Regions from separate parts of the Moritella sp. 24 genome, predicted to be linked through region 1. Evidence: predicted binding sites of a transcription regulator. Region 1 holds the regulator's gene; the other holds the start of a gene.
What was found. Region 1 encodes FliA, which starts transcription of late flagellar genes. Its sites were predicted from a motif close to CTAAAGNTNNNNNNNNNNNNGCCGATA; they were not measured.
Positions count from the first base shown of each region.

Region 2: a site for FliA is predicted at 5,285-5,311, ahead of pomA (flagellar motor protein PomA). Genes of this name have one in related genera too.

Region 1 covers NZ_CP056123.1:3,455,570-3,463,429, forward strand. The annotation lists gene HWV00_RS15315 (chemotaxis protein CheA) at 1-1,283, opposite strand, end outside; gene HWV00_RS15320 (protein phosphatase CheZ) at 1,295-2,044, opposite strand; gene cheY (chemotaxis response regulator CheY) at 2,057-2,440, opposite strand; gene HWV00_RS15330 (RNA polymerase sigma factor FliA) at 2,541-3,266, opposite strand; gene HWV00_RS15335 (MinD/ParA family protein) at 3,268-4,143, opposite strand; gene flhF (flagellar biosynthesis protein FlhF) at 4,146-5,642, opposite strand; gene flhA (flagellar biosynthesis protein FlhA) at 5,692-7,791, opposite strand.
Region 2 covers NZ_CP056123.1:3,873,464-3,881,323, forward strand. The annotation lists gene HWV00_RS17245 (ABC transporter substrate-binding protein) at 1-788, opposite strand, end outside; gene HWV00_RS17250 (triacylglycerol lipase) at 1,244-2,305, shown strand; gene HWV00_RS17255 (lipase secretion chaperone) at 2,407-3,342, shown strand; gene HWV00_RS17260 (flagellar motor protein MotB) at 3,507-4,418, opposite strand; gene pomA (flagellar motor protein PomA) at 4,460-5,224, opposite strand; gene HWV00_RS17270 (exodeoxyribonuclease VII small subunit) at 5,410-5,655, shown strand; gene ispA ((2E,6E)-farnesyl diphosphate synthase) at 5,659-6,549, shown strand; gene dxs (1-deoxy-D-xylulose-5-phosphate synthase) at 6,584-7,860, shown strand, end outside.

The sequences.
Region 1 (7,860 bases):
TTCTTATCTAAATCGGTTTCTTCACCAATCATTTCAAGATTAATATCTTTTGATAAACTACGCGCTAAATCACGTACAACACGAGGGAAACGACCAAACACTTTTTTGATTGGTTGCATACGCGTTTTCATTACCGCGCCTTGTAAATCAGCAGTAACAACATCAAGATTAGACACGGCTTTCGTCATGTCTTCGTCATTACTTGAAATACCTAAACTGACTAAGCGATTACGAACAAGTACTAGCTCACCAACCATATTCATGATTTCATCAAGCGTTCGCGTATCAACACGTACTGTTGAATCAGCCTGTGGTTTCGCTTTTTTCTCTACTTTAGCGGCAGGCGCTGCTTTCGCAACGGGTGCTACGATTGCTGTTGCAGTAGCCGTTTCAGAGTGAGCGACTGGAGCTAACGCGACAGGCTCAGCTGCACTAACAACACTTTTTACTGTCGTCGCAGCACTTGGCGCATTACCTTTACCGTATAATTCATCAAGTAAATTTTCAAAGTCATCATCATTAATATCACCACTGCTCGACGCTACAGATGTAGCGGCAACAGGTGTCGGTGCTGGTGCAGGTGCTTCAGTAATAGAAACACCGTGTTGACCCACACCATGTAGTTCATCAAGTAACTTTTCAAATTCGTCATCAGTAAAATCAGCATTTGAACTTGCCGGAACACTTGTCGAAACAACCGGAGTTGGCGCAGGTGCTGCAGTCTTAGTGACTGTTGGCGCACTGCCTTTTCCATGTAATTCATCAAGTAACTGTTCAAACTCTAGCTCTGACATGCCATCGATTTCAGTGCTATCACTCGCAGCAGGAGTCTTAGCAACGACAGGTTCAGGAATTGCTTCAACAACAGTTTCTAGCACTGCAACTGGAGCAACTTCAGGTTGAGTAAGCAAATGAAGTTGATGGATTAACGCAGGATCTGCTGCCGTTAATGGCTCTCTCTGTTGGATCAGTACAAACATTTCGTTTACACAATCCAATGATTTAAGAATCACATCCATCAGTTCTGGAGTAACGGCTCTTAAGCCATTACGCAGGCTATCAAACACATTTTCTGCACCATGGCAGATATCAACCAGTTCTGATAATGCTAAAAATCCAGCGCCACCTTTAACTGTATGGAATCCTCTAAAAATTGCATTAAGCAACTCCGAGTCTTCTGGACTTTTTTCTAAATCAACGAGTTGTTCAGAGAGTTGCTCTAGAATTTCAGATGCTTCTATCAAAAAGTCCTGTAGAATATCTTCATCAACATCAAAGCTCATCAATATCTCCCTTAAAATCCTAAACTTGACAGTAAATCATCAACATCATTTTGGCCGTCTAATACATCAACACGTTCACTCGCATTCATGATTGGACCTTCGGCCTCGATACCATTTATTTCTTTAACTGGTTCATTGACTTTATTCAGTGGCTTTGAAACCTCACCAAACATAGTTAACATTTCGACCAGTTTAACTTCTACTTCTTGCACCAAGTTAATCACACGACGGATCATTTGACCTGTCAAATCTTGAAAATCTTGAGCCATTAAAATTTCAGTTAAATACTGTCTTAGACTATCGGCATCAGATACTGAAACTTGAAGAAAATCATCCAATAATTTACAAAGTTCTTTAAATTGGCCTAGTTGTAGATCACGACTCATCAAACTCTTCCAGCTCGGTAGCACTTGCTGGATACGATCATTAAAACTATCTGCAATTGGTAAGCAAGCTTCCACAGCGTCCATTGTTCTGTTCGCTGCTTTATCTGTCATCTCAATAACGTAATTCAATCGTTCTCGAGCATCAGGAAACTCATCTTTTGCTAAGCTTTCAATACGCGTATCTAATTGGAAATCGTTTAATGAATCATGCAATTGGCGTGTTAATACGCCAACTTTTTCAAATAGAGCTTCTGAATCTGCATTTTGGATGTTGATAATTATGTCATTGGCCATTTCAATCTGACCACACTCGAGTAGTGTGACCAGTTCTTTGGCTTTCTCTAACGAAATCAACGATTCTTGTTGTTCACTCATGCGCATCCTTGCTTATTGAATTCTTTCGAAGATTTTCTCTAATTTTTCTTTTAGTGTTGCAGCAGTAAACGGTTTTATAATATAGCCATTCACGCCAGATTGAGCCGCTTCAATAATTTGTTCGCGTTTCGCTTCTGCTGTTACCATTAATACTGGGATATGACATAGTGCTTGATCCTTACGAATCTCTTTAAGCAAATCAATACCTTGCATTCCAGGCATGTTCCAGTCAGTTACAACAAAGTCATAATCGCCGTTTTTTAGCATTGGAAGTGCGGTATTACCGTCATCGGCTTCAAATGTATTATTAAAACCAAGATCACGCAGTAAGTTTTTAATGATACGTCTCATCGTAGAAAAATCGTCAACAATAAGAATTTTAATTTGCTTTTTCAAGTTGTTCTCCAAAATAAGTAATTACAATATTTACAGTCCCTGATTCCCATAAATATATTACTTCAATATCCAGGTACTAGAAATACGGTACCAATTAAACTTAATCATCCAACCAAGCGTGCATACGCGCTTTCACTCGATGCATTGCTTGACTGTGAATTTGACTCACTCGAGATTCACTGACACTAAGCACTTCCCCGATCTCTCTTAGGTTTAACTCTTCATCGTAATAAAGTGATAAAACTAAGCTTTCTCTTTCTGGTAATGTCTTAATGCAGTTTGCTAGTGCTTGCTGAAAACGTTGTTCAGAAAAGTCAGAACAAGGGGTACTTGATTTACCTTCATAAACTGAATAAGCATCTTCATTACTCGCCGTCAAATCTTCGACCGCCAATATATGCCCACTGTTAACATCCATCAACATACTATGGTAGTCAGTAAGGCTTACGCCTAATTCTTCAGCGACATCCGTATCTTTTGCATCCGTGCCAGTCCGTTTTTCAATCCGATCAATGGCTGCTGCAATATCGCGCCCATTTTTATGAACCGACCTTGGAACCCAGTCTCCGCGTCTCATTTCATCAATCATTGAGCCGCGAATACGAATACCAGCATACGTTTCAAAACTAGCGCCTTTAGAACCATCGAAATTACGTGCAGCATCCAGTAATCCAATCATACCCGATTGGATTAAATCATCTAACTGAACACTCGGCGGCAAACGCAGTAATAAGTGGTGAGCGATTCGTTTTACTAAAAAACCGAATTGCTCAACAGCATTACTCTGTTGCGACTGGATGTTACTGTAAGCGGATGCTTTATTCACTTCAATCTTCTACCCTAGCTTTGTTCTCAAACAAGTTCTCAATGAAAAACTCAAGATGACCACCGACTTTATTCGGTACAGGCCAAGTTGCAGCTTTACTTGCCAACGCTCTAAACGCAAGTGAGGCAGGTGCTTTTGGAAATGCATCTACAACTACTTTTTGCTTACGAACGGATTGACGAACACTGTTATCAAACGGAATACAAGCAACAAGCTCTAATGTTGCATCTAAGAATCGATCCGTTACACGTGTCAATTTAGTAAATAATTCTTGGCCTTCACGTAAACTGCGCACCATATTAGCCACAATTTTAAAACGGTGAACACCGTGTTCTTTTGATAGTAATTTAATTAATGCATATGCATCCGTAATAGATGTTGGTTCATCACACACCACCATTAGGATATCTTGCGATGCACGGCAAAAACTTAATACCATGTCTGAAATACCAGCTGCGGTATCAACCAAAAGTACATCAATTGGTGTTTTCAATTCTGCAAACGCGCGTATTAAGCCTGCGTGCTCTTGCACTGACAACTCAACCATCGAACGAGTACCCGATGTAGCGGGCGCAATTAAGATCCCATTTGGGCCCTCAATTAAAATATCATCCAATGTACACTCACCAGAAATAACGTGAGAAATATTTTTATGTACGCGTAAGCCGAGTAAAACATCGACATTTGCCAATCCAAGATCGGCATCTAAAACCATAACTCGCTTGCCCTGAGCCGCGAGAGATACCGCCATATTTAGTGTTACGTTAGTTTTACCTACGCCACCTTTACCACCTGAGACGGCAATAACTTTAACTTTTTTGTTATTACTCATTTGTCTTAGACCACTTGCTTGATCGAAAAAAATATTTTTATTCATTACTATTTATCATCGCCTAACCAAAAATGCGTATCGTTTTGTTCTTCTAGCGTATCTCTATTGAGTACAGCTCGAACTAATTGCTGTGCATTGGCTGAATCTATATCTTCAGGAACCCTTTGCCCATTGGTAATATATGCAATCGGTAGTTCGTGCTGTATTAATACACTTAAAATCTCACCGAGACTTAAACTTTCATCCACTTTACTTAAAATGCAACCCGATAACGGGATATGATGAAAGTGCTCTAATGTTTCTTGTACAACCCTACGCTGTGCGGTCGCCGGAACAACTAAATAGTTACGAATCACGACTTTTTCATTATTAACTAATGTATCGAGCTGTTCAGATAAGCGTTTATCACGCTGACCCATACCAGCAGTGTCAATTAACACTAAACGTTTGCTTCTTAATTGATACAAGTATTGTGCCAACTCTGCTTCATCACGGGCAACCTTAACAGTACAGCCCATAATACGGCCATAAGTGGCTAATTGTTCGTGAGCACCAATACGATATGTATCAGTGGTAATCAATGCGACGTTATCAGAACCATGTAACATGGCAAATTTTGCCGCTAATTTGGCGATTGTTGTCGTTTTACCAACCCCTGTAGGGCCAACTAATGCAACAGCACCACCTTTACTTAAAATATCATCTTGCGCAATTAATACATTATCCGTTAATAGCGCTTGTATTTGATCCCAAGCCGACTCAATCGAACAGTCTTCAGCCACACAGTTAGCTAACTGGTCAGCAACGACTTCTGTAAAGCCTATTTTGACCAAATGCTTGATCAACATAGCACGTATAGGTTCGTTACGTTCAACTTCCTGCCACTGTAATCCTGATACTTGGTGTTCAAGCAACTTTCGTATAGAGGCTAACTCGGCCTTCATCGCACTAATGTCTTGCTGGTTATCCGCTTTAGCAGGTGCCGCTTCAAATTGTTTATAACCACTTTGCTGTGGTTTACGTGCCATACCATCACGCATTTCATTTTGTTCAGCTAATGTAGCTGGCGCAGCACTAGGACGCTCAGCAAAGCGGCGTGCAACCGGTTTCTTTAAGAAGCTGGTATCCCAATTATTGGATTCGCTGGCATTGTCATCACTGCCTATTGCTTGTGACATTTGCTGTTGGTGTTCTTGCTGGCGTGCTAATAAACTGGCTAGTGAGTCATTAGGCGCGGTCTTTTTCTCTGATTCAGTCGGTGCTGATGGTTCATTCTTCATTAGCTTCTTAAAGCTAAATTTTGATGCCGATAAATTGACGGAATCTTCAGAAAGTTGACGCTCTGTTTTATTTGTTACCTGTTGAGGTTCACTCGGTTTGTCTGTTGCAGCGGGTTTGCTTTCGGAGAAATCCACAGCAGCAACAATTTCAATACCACCGGTAACCTTTTTGTTAGACATAATAACAGCGTCTGGGCCAAGAACCTCTTTGACTTCAGCCAATGCCGCTCGCATATCTTTGGCAAAAAAGCGCTTTATTTTCAACTTATCATCCTTAGTTCAGTTCGCTACTTTAATTTATTTTATTAACACGTTATTGACCAACAACACTGACAATTCGAATCTGTTTATCATCAGGTACTTCTTGATATGATAATACGCGTAATGACGGTATTGAGTATTTCACAAATTTCGCCAATGTCGATCTTAGTACACCAGAGGTAAGTAATATCGCTGGTTGTCCTGCTAATTCTTGGTTTTGTGCTACCTCAGTGAGTGAGGACTGCATACGTTCTGCTAAACCAGGTTCAATACCAGCACCGTCACTCCCCGCAGCTTGTAAAGACTGATGTAATATTTGCTCTAATTCCGGCGCTAGCGTCACTACAGGTAGTTCACTATCGATACCATTAATGTCTTGTACAATCATTCGACGTAAGCTCACTCGACACGCCGAAATTAATACTTCAGGGTCTTGTGTCTTAGTACCATATTCCGCCATCGTTTCAACAATCGTACGAATATCTCGAATCGGTACATTGTCGTTAAGTAGGCCTTGTAGTACTTTAACCACGATACCCAGTGGTAAAATTTCAGGGACTAAACTCTCAACAAGTTTGGGATGGGTTTTCGCTAACACATCCAATAAATTCTGTACTTCTTCATAACCGAGCAGTTGCGCTGCATTATTTAGGAGCAGCTGACTTAAGTGTGTCGCAACAACCGTGGCAGAGTCAACAGCTGTATAACCTAGGGTTTGCGCTTGATCACGCTGTTGAGGGTTTATCCACAAAGCAGGCAAACCAAAAGCAGGGTCAATGGTTGCAATACCATCTATCTTGCCGTAAACCTGACCAGGGTTAATCGCGAGCTCTTTATCATGGAAGATTTCGATTTCACCATTTGATACCCCCATAATGTTAATACTATAACAGTTTGGCGGTAATTCGAGGTTATCTCGAATATGCACAGCTGGTACCAAAAAACCTAATTCTTGAGATAGCTTCTTACGCACACCCTTAATTCGATTTAATAGCTCACCACCTTGGCTTTTATCAACCAGCGGAATTAAGCGATAACCAACTTCTAAACCAATAGTATCGACAGGCTTAACATCATCCCAATCAAGGTCTTTTTGATCATTTAAATTAGCTTCAATTGCAGCATCTTCAGGCACCAAGCTTTTCTCTTCTGCAGCTTTAGCTTGTTTCTTCATTAACCACCAAGCCCAGACACCTGTAATCACACCAAAACCAATAAAGGCAAGGTGTGGCATACCAGGTACTAACCCCATCACGGTCATAATAGCTGCAACCACAGCAAGCGCTTTCGGGTTCGCCACCATTTGGCTACTGACTTGCGTACCCAATTTTTCATCTTTATTCTGACGAGTAACAATAATCGCAGCAGCAATAGATAAAAGTAATGATGGGATTTGCGCAACCAGTCCGTCACCGATGGTCAATAATGTATAAATTCGACTGGCTTCAGAGAAACTAAGATCGTGTTGCATTATACCGATGATTAAACCACCGATAATATTAATAAATAAAATCAATAAACCCGCAACGGCATCACCTTTTACGAATTTACTTGCACCATCCATCGAACCATAAAAATCAGCCTCTTGCGTCACATCTTCACGACGCTGCTTTGCTTGTTCTTGATCAATAATACCGGCATTCAAATCCGCATCGATGGCCATTTGTTTACCCGGCATCGCATCAAGCGTAAAACGTGCACTTACTTCCGAAATACGTCCCGCACCTTTAGTCACTACGGCAAAGTTAATAATCATCAAGATCATAAACACGATAAGACCAACCGCCAAATTCCCGCCGATCACCACAGAACCAAAAGCATCAATAACCTGTCCGGCGGCATCACCACCATTGTGACCTTCTAAAAGCACGACACGCGTTGACGCTACATTAAGCGCTAAACGTAACAAGGTTGCGATTAACAGTACGGTTGGAAAGGCTGCAAATTCAAGCGGTCGATTGACGTATACAGAAACCAGTAAAACTAATAAAGACAAGGCGATATTAAAAGAAAAGAAGACATCCAAGAGGAAGGCTGGCATGGGTAATACAACCATGCCTAATGTAGCTAACACAATAATCGGGGTGCCAATATTCTCTAGCGCTATGGCTCTTTTACCCCAGATTTTGGATATGTTAGTTGCTACTTGCATTTGATGACCTCAGAAAATTATGCTCGATAGTATAAAGCAATAATCATACCTAAGGCAAAAGCATTAAGT
Region 2 (7,860 bases), 420 kb from region 1:
AAGCGGTTCATTTCTGCTACTTGGTTTTCAATCGGTAGGAAAGTCACTTTGTTGATAACTGTTTTTGCATCATCCCAGTATTGCGCGTTACGCTTTAGGGTAATACGTTCATTTACAACCCACTTATCTACTGTATACGCACCGTTACCAACAAAATTGTCTGGACGTGTCCATTTATCACCGAATTTTTCAACTGTCGCTTGGTGTACTGGTTTTACTGTTGTGTGACCCATCATCATCACGAAATAAGGCACTGCACTTTCTAGTTTAATTTCTAGCGTGTAATCATCTAGTGCTTTAATACCTAACGTGTCTTTATCTTTCTTACCCGCGATAATATCTGATGCATTCACCATGGTAGTCATTTCCATATACCATGAGTAAGGTGCAGCAGTTGCAGGATTAACTACGCGCTTAAAGCTGTATTCGAAATCATGCGCGGTAACAGGGTCACCGTTAGACCATTTCGCATTTTTACGTAGGTGAAAGGTAAATGTTTTATTATCAATTGTTTCCCAGCTTTCAGCTACACCCGGAATCGTTTTACCATTTGCGTCTTGGTTTACCAAACCTTCCATTAAATCACGGATTACATGTGACTCTGGTACACCTTCGGTTTTATGTGGGTCAAGCGAGGCAACTTCAGTACCATTACCACGTACAATTTCTTGGGTTTTAGCTAGCTTTACACCGGCAGGAACTTCTGCGGCTGTAGCAGTAAGAGAAGTGGCAGCAAACGTAAGACCTGCGCCTAATAATAATGATTGGGTTATTTTATTTTTTAACATGTACAAACTCCAGTACGACAATTACATCCATGACCTTTAAATTTGTTTTATATTTCAATTTTTGTTTAATTAAAATATAAAGCACCCCTAAAGGAGTATTACTCACAATAGCAATTAATTCATTTAATTGCTATATATTCTAAACTATCATCAATCGACAACCGTTAATACCTACAATATGACAATTGGTAAGATTAAGTATCTAAATGTGATGTTAATATACTTAATAACCCCTTATTGGAATATATGCTCAACAATAAACTGGTATTCATACTTATGACTGACTAATAGCTGACTAAATTGATAATGAAAACAGGCGTTAATGTGAGAGGATTCACGCTTTCGATTTGTTTCGAAAACGAGCACGAACAAATATTGACACATTTTAAAATGAACTTATATGCTCAACAAACCAATTGAGACAACCTGTCCCATTTGTTTATTGAGGATTAAAAATGAAATGGAATTTCAACAAAGTAGCCCTTGCAGCAGCTATATCGAGCACACTATTAATCACTACTCAAGCCAATGCGGGCTGGTTTGATAAACCAGAACCGACCTTCGCTAAAACAAAATATCCTATTGTGATGGTAGGCGGCGCGTTTGCATTTGATAGTGCGATCGGTATCGATTATTGGTACGGCATTACAGATGCGCTGCGCGAACAAGGTGCTGAAGTGTATGTAACCAATCTATCAAGCGCGGAGTTAAACGAAGTTCGTGGCGAAGAGCTTGTTTACGATATCGAGCAAATATTAGCGCTAACAGGCGCAGATAAAGTAAACCTAATAGCGCATAGCCAAGGAGCCCTCGCCTCTCGTTTTGCCGCAAATGATGAACGCGTCAGCGATAGCATCGCATCAGTATCAACATCGCATGGGATGAACAAAGGCACTCACTTTTCCGAAGGTTTCAGAGCCGCTGTAGAAGAAGGCAGCACCATTGAAAAATTAGGCGTACCGCTGATTAACTTTGTATTTAATACCCTCGAATTATTATCTGCAAAAGAAGATGCCGCTGACGGTGATTACGACAGTCCCGCGCGTGGAGAACAAGATTTATTGCGCCTGGCTCAAGCCACTAACCGCGAACAAGTGGCACTGTATGCTGACGAATTTACTGATATGTCGGTAATGCCAACTCAAGACTGCATGACCATTAACAATGGTGAAAAAGGCGATGTTGACCCCGCTTACTATGGGCAAACAGAGTCGAACGGGATTAAGTATTATTCTTGGGGCGGCAACAAATACAGCACGAATGTGCTCGACCCACTTGATTCAATGCTAGTGCCAGTATTTGGACTCTTTGTACCTGAATATAAATCAGAAGATGGATTTCAATGGGATGGTTTAGTGCCAATGTGTGGTCAAGCGATTGGTCAAGTCATCAAACTTGATTACAACGCCAACCATTTTGATGCAATTAATCAATTAATGGGCCTAGGCAGTTGGAAGCTAAATATACCAGCTATCTACACCAAACATGCCAACATGCTTGCACAACAAGGTTTGTAAACAGTTCGTGCTAAGTACTCCATTTTAGCAAAACATTTAACAAAAAAAGCAGACCAAAGCTTAAATTGAGCGTTGTTTTGGTCTTATACCTGGATGGTCGAATGCATAATATAAAAAAATCTGTCGCCATGATGAGTATATTAATTATCAGTGTCACTGGTATCTACTTATACAATGGCAACACAACTCCGAATAAAACAGAACAAGCCTCTGCGCTAAGTGATAACCATAACGTCGATAACACGCAACAATCCATACTAAGATCCTCAATCGCATTACGTAAAAAAACAACCGCTACGGATAGTCATGCATTAAGTGATAACGTTGTCTTACTGGCTGATATTAACATGCCTGCATCCTTAGCAAGTACGGATCCAAGTAGCTTAATCCACGTTGATAGTAATAACCAGCTAGTGTTAAATCATGACATCAAAATGTTATTTGATTATTTTTTTAGTGCCGAAGGTGATTTAACACCTGCAGAATTGCTCACGAGCATACAGCAATATATTAAACTTACTTACCCACAGCCAGCCGCACAACAAGCCTTAGCCTTATTAGATAAATACCTCGATTATAAGCAGCAAATGCAAGATTTTTATGCCCAAGATATAGCCTTGCAAGATTTACCCGAGCTAAATACCCTGACAGATAACGATACCCTGCAAACCATTGAGGGGTTGATGCAAGCGCGCCAAGATATGCGCGATAGCGTATTCACATTAGAAGAACGCGATGCGATGTTTGGCCAAGATATTAATTATGATCAATACATGCTGACCGTTGCCAAACTCGATAGTAATTTAACGCCCTCAGAGCGTAAGCAACAGATAGAACAAATAGCCCAGCAGCATTTAACAACAGAACAATACCAAGCACGTAAGCAAACGTTTATATTACAGAGTTCATCACCAAACTTTAGTATTGATAATAGTGGCGAATGCCAAGGAAACAGTGAAGAATTTACCGAAAAACAAGTAACCGCCTTATGTCAGTTAGCCCGAAAAAGACTCGCCCGCAGTGAATCAAGTAGTTAAATGAATAACTGAAAGATGGCAGATAAAGCGTTAAACAAAAAAGGCTCACCGCATGCTTTTATCCATGCTAGTGAGCCTTTTTTTCATCCCTGCTTACACTCAATTACTCGCGTAACAAATAGGTTAAGCCTCTGTTTTACTTAAGTTATCTTATTTAAACCATCTTATTTAACGACATCAAGCGGTTCTGATAACTTCGCTTTACCCTGCATAATACTAATTTCAACTCGGCGGTTACGACGCAGTTCACTTGCAATATCGGTTAACGGTTGCGTGTCGGCCATCCCTTGCACGATCAAACGACTTTCAGTGAACTCTTCAACCTTTAACATTTCATGGGCAACAGAAACAGCACGTTGACTCGATAAATCCCATTTAGAACGGTATAACTCAGAATGTAATTGCTCTTTACCAGTATGACCAGCAACGGTAATAATACCCGGTATCGTTGCTAACAATTCAGCTACTTTCTGAATAACGGGACGAAAACGTGGTTGTAAAAATGCCGAACCAGCTGGGAATGAGCCTTTTTCATTAATACGAATGATGATTTGCTGGCCTAGGTTTTCAACCTCAACGCCCCCGCTATCAACTTCTTCTTTTAACGCTTCAGCCAATGCTTTAACCAACTCACTGGTATCTTCAGTCACTTCGACATTTTCTGTTGGCGTATTTTCACGCGTCGAGGTTTCTGGTGATTTACCTCCATTACTGTCTTCTTCTAGCTTGTTCTTACCACCTGCATTTTGATCTTCACCGTCTTTGAAATCCAATTCAGCTTCACTGTTATCAATCGTGTGTTGCATGATGGTTTCAATCGGTGTTGGATCTGGTCGGCCAGGTCGAAATTCCTGTGCAATAACCGTTGTGCCTTTTGGTATATTCTTTACATCAATCTGATTTTGAACACCAAATGCAAACTGCATCGAACCAGCAATCTGCTTAAACTTAACCACGTCCATTTCTGAAAAAGACAGCAGTAATACGAAGAAGCACATTAACAGGCTCATCAAATCGGCAAATGTACCCATCCACGCGGGGAGGCCTGGAGGTGGGCAATCACATTCATCTGACATAAATCATCTCTCTATTCATTGAGCAGCCATCGTTAGGCCAACTAAACGTCAGCATCCGCTATTGCACGTTTTGATGAATTGAGGTAATTTTTTAATAAACTTTCGATTACCCGAGGATTTCGCCCTTCTTGAATACCTAAAATAGCATCCATAATCAAGGTGTTATTCAGCATCTCTTCTTCAGAACGTAATTTCAATTTTCCGGCAATTGGGATTGCAATCATGTTAGCAAAAATAGCGCCATACAATGTCGTTAACAAGGCAACAGCCATCGCAGGACCAATCGATTTCGGATCATCCATGTTTGACAGCATCGCAACCAAACCAACCAAGGTACCAATCATCCCCATTGCAGGCGCAACTTCACCAATCATGCTAAATACGTGAATACCGGCTTTATGACGTGCCGTTGTCAGCTTAATGTCTTTTTGTAATGTTTGACTTACAACGGTCGCATCGTGGCCATCAACCAATAAATCGATACCCTTTTGCATAAATTCATTATTCACTTCCGCTTCTTCAAGAGCTAAGAAGCCACCTTTACGTGCGGCATCAGCCATTTCGACCGCTTGTTCTATTAACTCTTCAGGTTTATCAATTTTAAACATAAACGCTTTTACTGCGATCTTCGCCGCCGCTAAAAACTGACCAAAATTAAAATGCATCAATACTACAAAGAGTGAGCCGATAAACACAATCAAAACTGATTGCGTATCAAGAAACATACTTATATCGCCGCCCATGATCATTGCCATCACAACAAACGCAAACGAGCCGATTAATCCTATTAAAGTTGCTAAATCCACAACATTCCCCATATCAAGCAAATTATTATCATATTTCTAGCGTGTGTATACATCGATCTATATCGGCAAGCAAGTAAATATCTTAAGTGATCTTATCTTGCTTATCGTTGTCATCGTACAGTTAAGCTGTATATACCTTATTAACTTGGGTATAATACCCGAGTATATTATCAGAGGGACACCCGATGGCGGTAAAAAAACCAGAAAATATGACGTTCGAGGCGTCTATTACAGAGCTAGAGGCAATCGTTAACAGCCTAGAGCAAGGTGATTGTGAACTTGATAATGCGTTGAAGCAATTTGAACGCGGTATTAGCTTAACACGTGCTAGCTCACAAAAACTTCAGCATGCTGAACAGCAAGTAGCAATATTACTCGCCAACGGTGACCAGCAAACGCTTTCTCCTTTCAACTCTGACAGTAGTAATTAAATAGTGCAGCTTTCAAACACGATTACCCAATATCAGGGTCGTATCAATGATTATTTGCAACAACAAATAAACTTGTTACCAACACATGACACTCAGCTTGCAGCAGCAATGGAATATGGTCTTTTACAAGGTGGTAAACGCGTACGCCCCGTGATCGTCTATGCCGTTGGCGAAATGCTCGGTGTTAACCTTGCCGATCTTGATGGCCCAGCAGCCTCTGTTGAATCAATTCATGCCTATTCGTTAATTCATGATGATTTGCCTGCGATGGATGATGATGATTTACGTCGTGGCCAGCCAACTTGTCACATTAAATTCGATCATGCTACCGCTATCTTAGCCGGTGATGCTCTGCAACCTTTTGCATTTGAATTATTACTTGATTGCGCATTGGCACCTGAAGCAGAAAAAAATCGCTTAGCGATGCTGAAATCGCTAACTAAAGCAAGTGGCTATAGCGGTATGTGTGGAGGTCAAGCAATGGATCTCGCAGCAACAGATAAACAGATCTCGCTGGCACAACTCGAAGCTATCCACAATAATAAAACGGGTGCATTAATTAACTGCGCAGCAAAATTAGGTGGTTTAGCATCTCCACTCTGCTCAGTTGAATTACTTGCCTCTTTAGATGCCTGGTCAAATGCCATTGGTTTAGCATTCCAAGTTCAAGATGACATTCTCGATATAATCAGTGATACTGAAACGCTCGGTAAGCCACAGGGCTCCGATGTTGAATTAAATAAATCAACATACCCAGCATTACTCGGTTTAGCAGGGGCGCAAGAAAAAGCCCAAGCACTGTATCAACAAGCGATGTTCGCCTTAGAAACTATTCCGCATGATACGACAACTCTCGCTTTATTTACGCAGTACATCATCGAGCGAAATAAATAACTGATTCTAACAAAGTATAAAAATTATAAAAATTATGAGCTTAGATATTTCGAATTACCCTACATTGGCATTGGCAGACATCCCTGAAGAGTTGCGCCAATTACCGACCGATCGTTTGGATGACTTATGTGATGAACTGCGTAGCTATTTATTACATACCGTAGGTAAAAGTGGCGGCCACTTTGCTTCTGGCTTAGGTGTCGTAGAATTAACCGTTGCTTTGCATTATGTCTACAACACGCCATACGATAAATTGTTATGGGATGTAGGTCATCAAGCCTACCCGCACAAAATCTTAACCGGTCGTCGCGATCGTATGTCTACGATCCGTCAAAAAGGTGGGTTACACCCATTCCCTTGGCGTGATGAGAGTGAATACGATCATCTTAATGTTGGTCATTCATCTACATCAATCAGTGCGGCACTTGGTCTTGCTGTTGCAGCTGATCAAGAAGATAAAAACCGTAAAACTGTCGCGATTATTGGTGATGGTGCAATCACGGGTGGTATGGCATTTGAAGCGCTAAATCACGCTGGACACATCAACAAAGACGTACTGGTTATTTTAAATGATAACGATATGTCTATTTCTGAAAACGTCGGTGCAGTAAATAAACATTTAGCAAAACTATTATCGGGCGATGCTTATTCTAGCTTCCGTGAAAACGGTAAAAAGGTGCTATCAGGTATCCCGCCAATTAAAGAACTTGCGCGTCGTGCGGAAGAACATTTAAAAGGCATGGTTGTACCAAGTACGCTATTTGAAGAGTTTGGCTTTAATTATATTGGCCCAATTGATGGCCATGATGTTAATGGCTTAGTTGAAACACTGCGAAATATGCGCAGCCTTAAAGGTCCACAGTTTTTACACGTGGTGACGAAGAAAGGCAAAGGTTATGCTCCAGCTGAACAAGATCAACTGGGCTATCACGCAGTACCTAAATTCAACCCTGCAGAAGATACGTTACCCGTATCGGCACCGTCAAAACCAACGTTCTCAAAGATCTTTGGTAATTGGTTATGCGATGTAGCAAAAACAGATAAAAAATTAGCAGCTGTGACACCTGCGATGGGTGCTGGCTCGGGAATGATTAAATTCTCAGAAACATACCCAGAGCAATACTTTGACGTAGCGATTGCTGAACAGCATTGTGTTACTTTCGCTGCCGGTCTTGCCATTGGTGGTCATAAACCTGTTGTCGCTATTTATTCAACTTTCTTGCAACGTGGTTATGATCAACTGATTCACGATGTTGCAATTCAAGACATTCCGGTGTTATTTGCCATTGATCGTGCAGGTCTAGTTGGCGC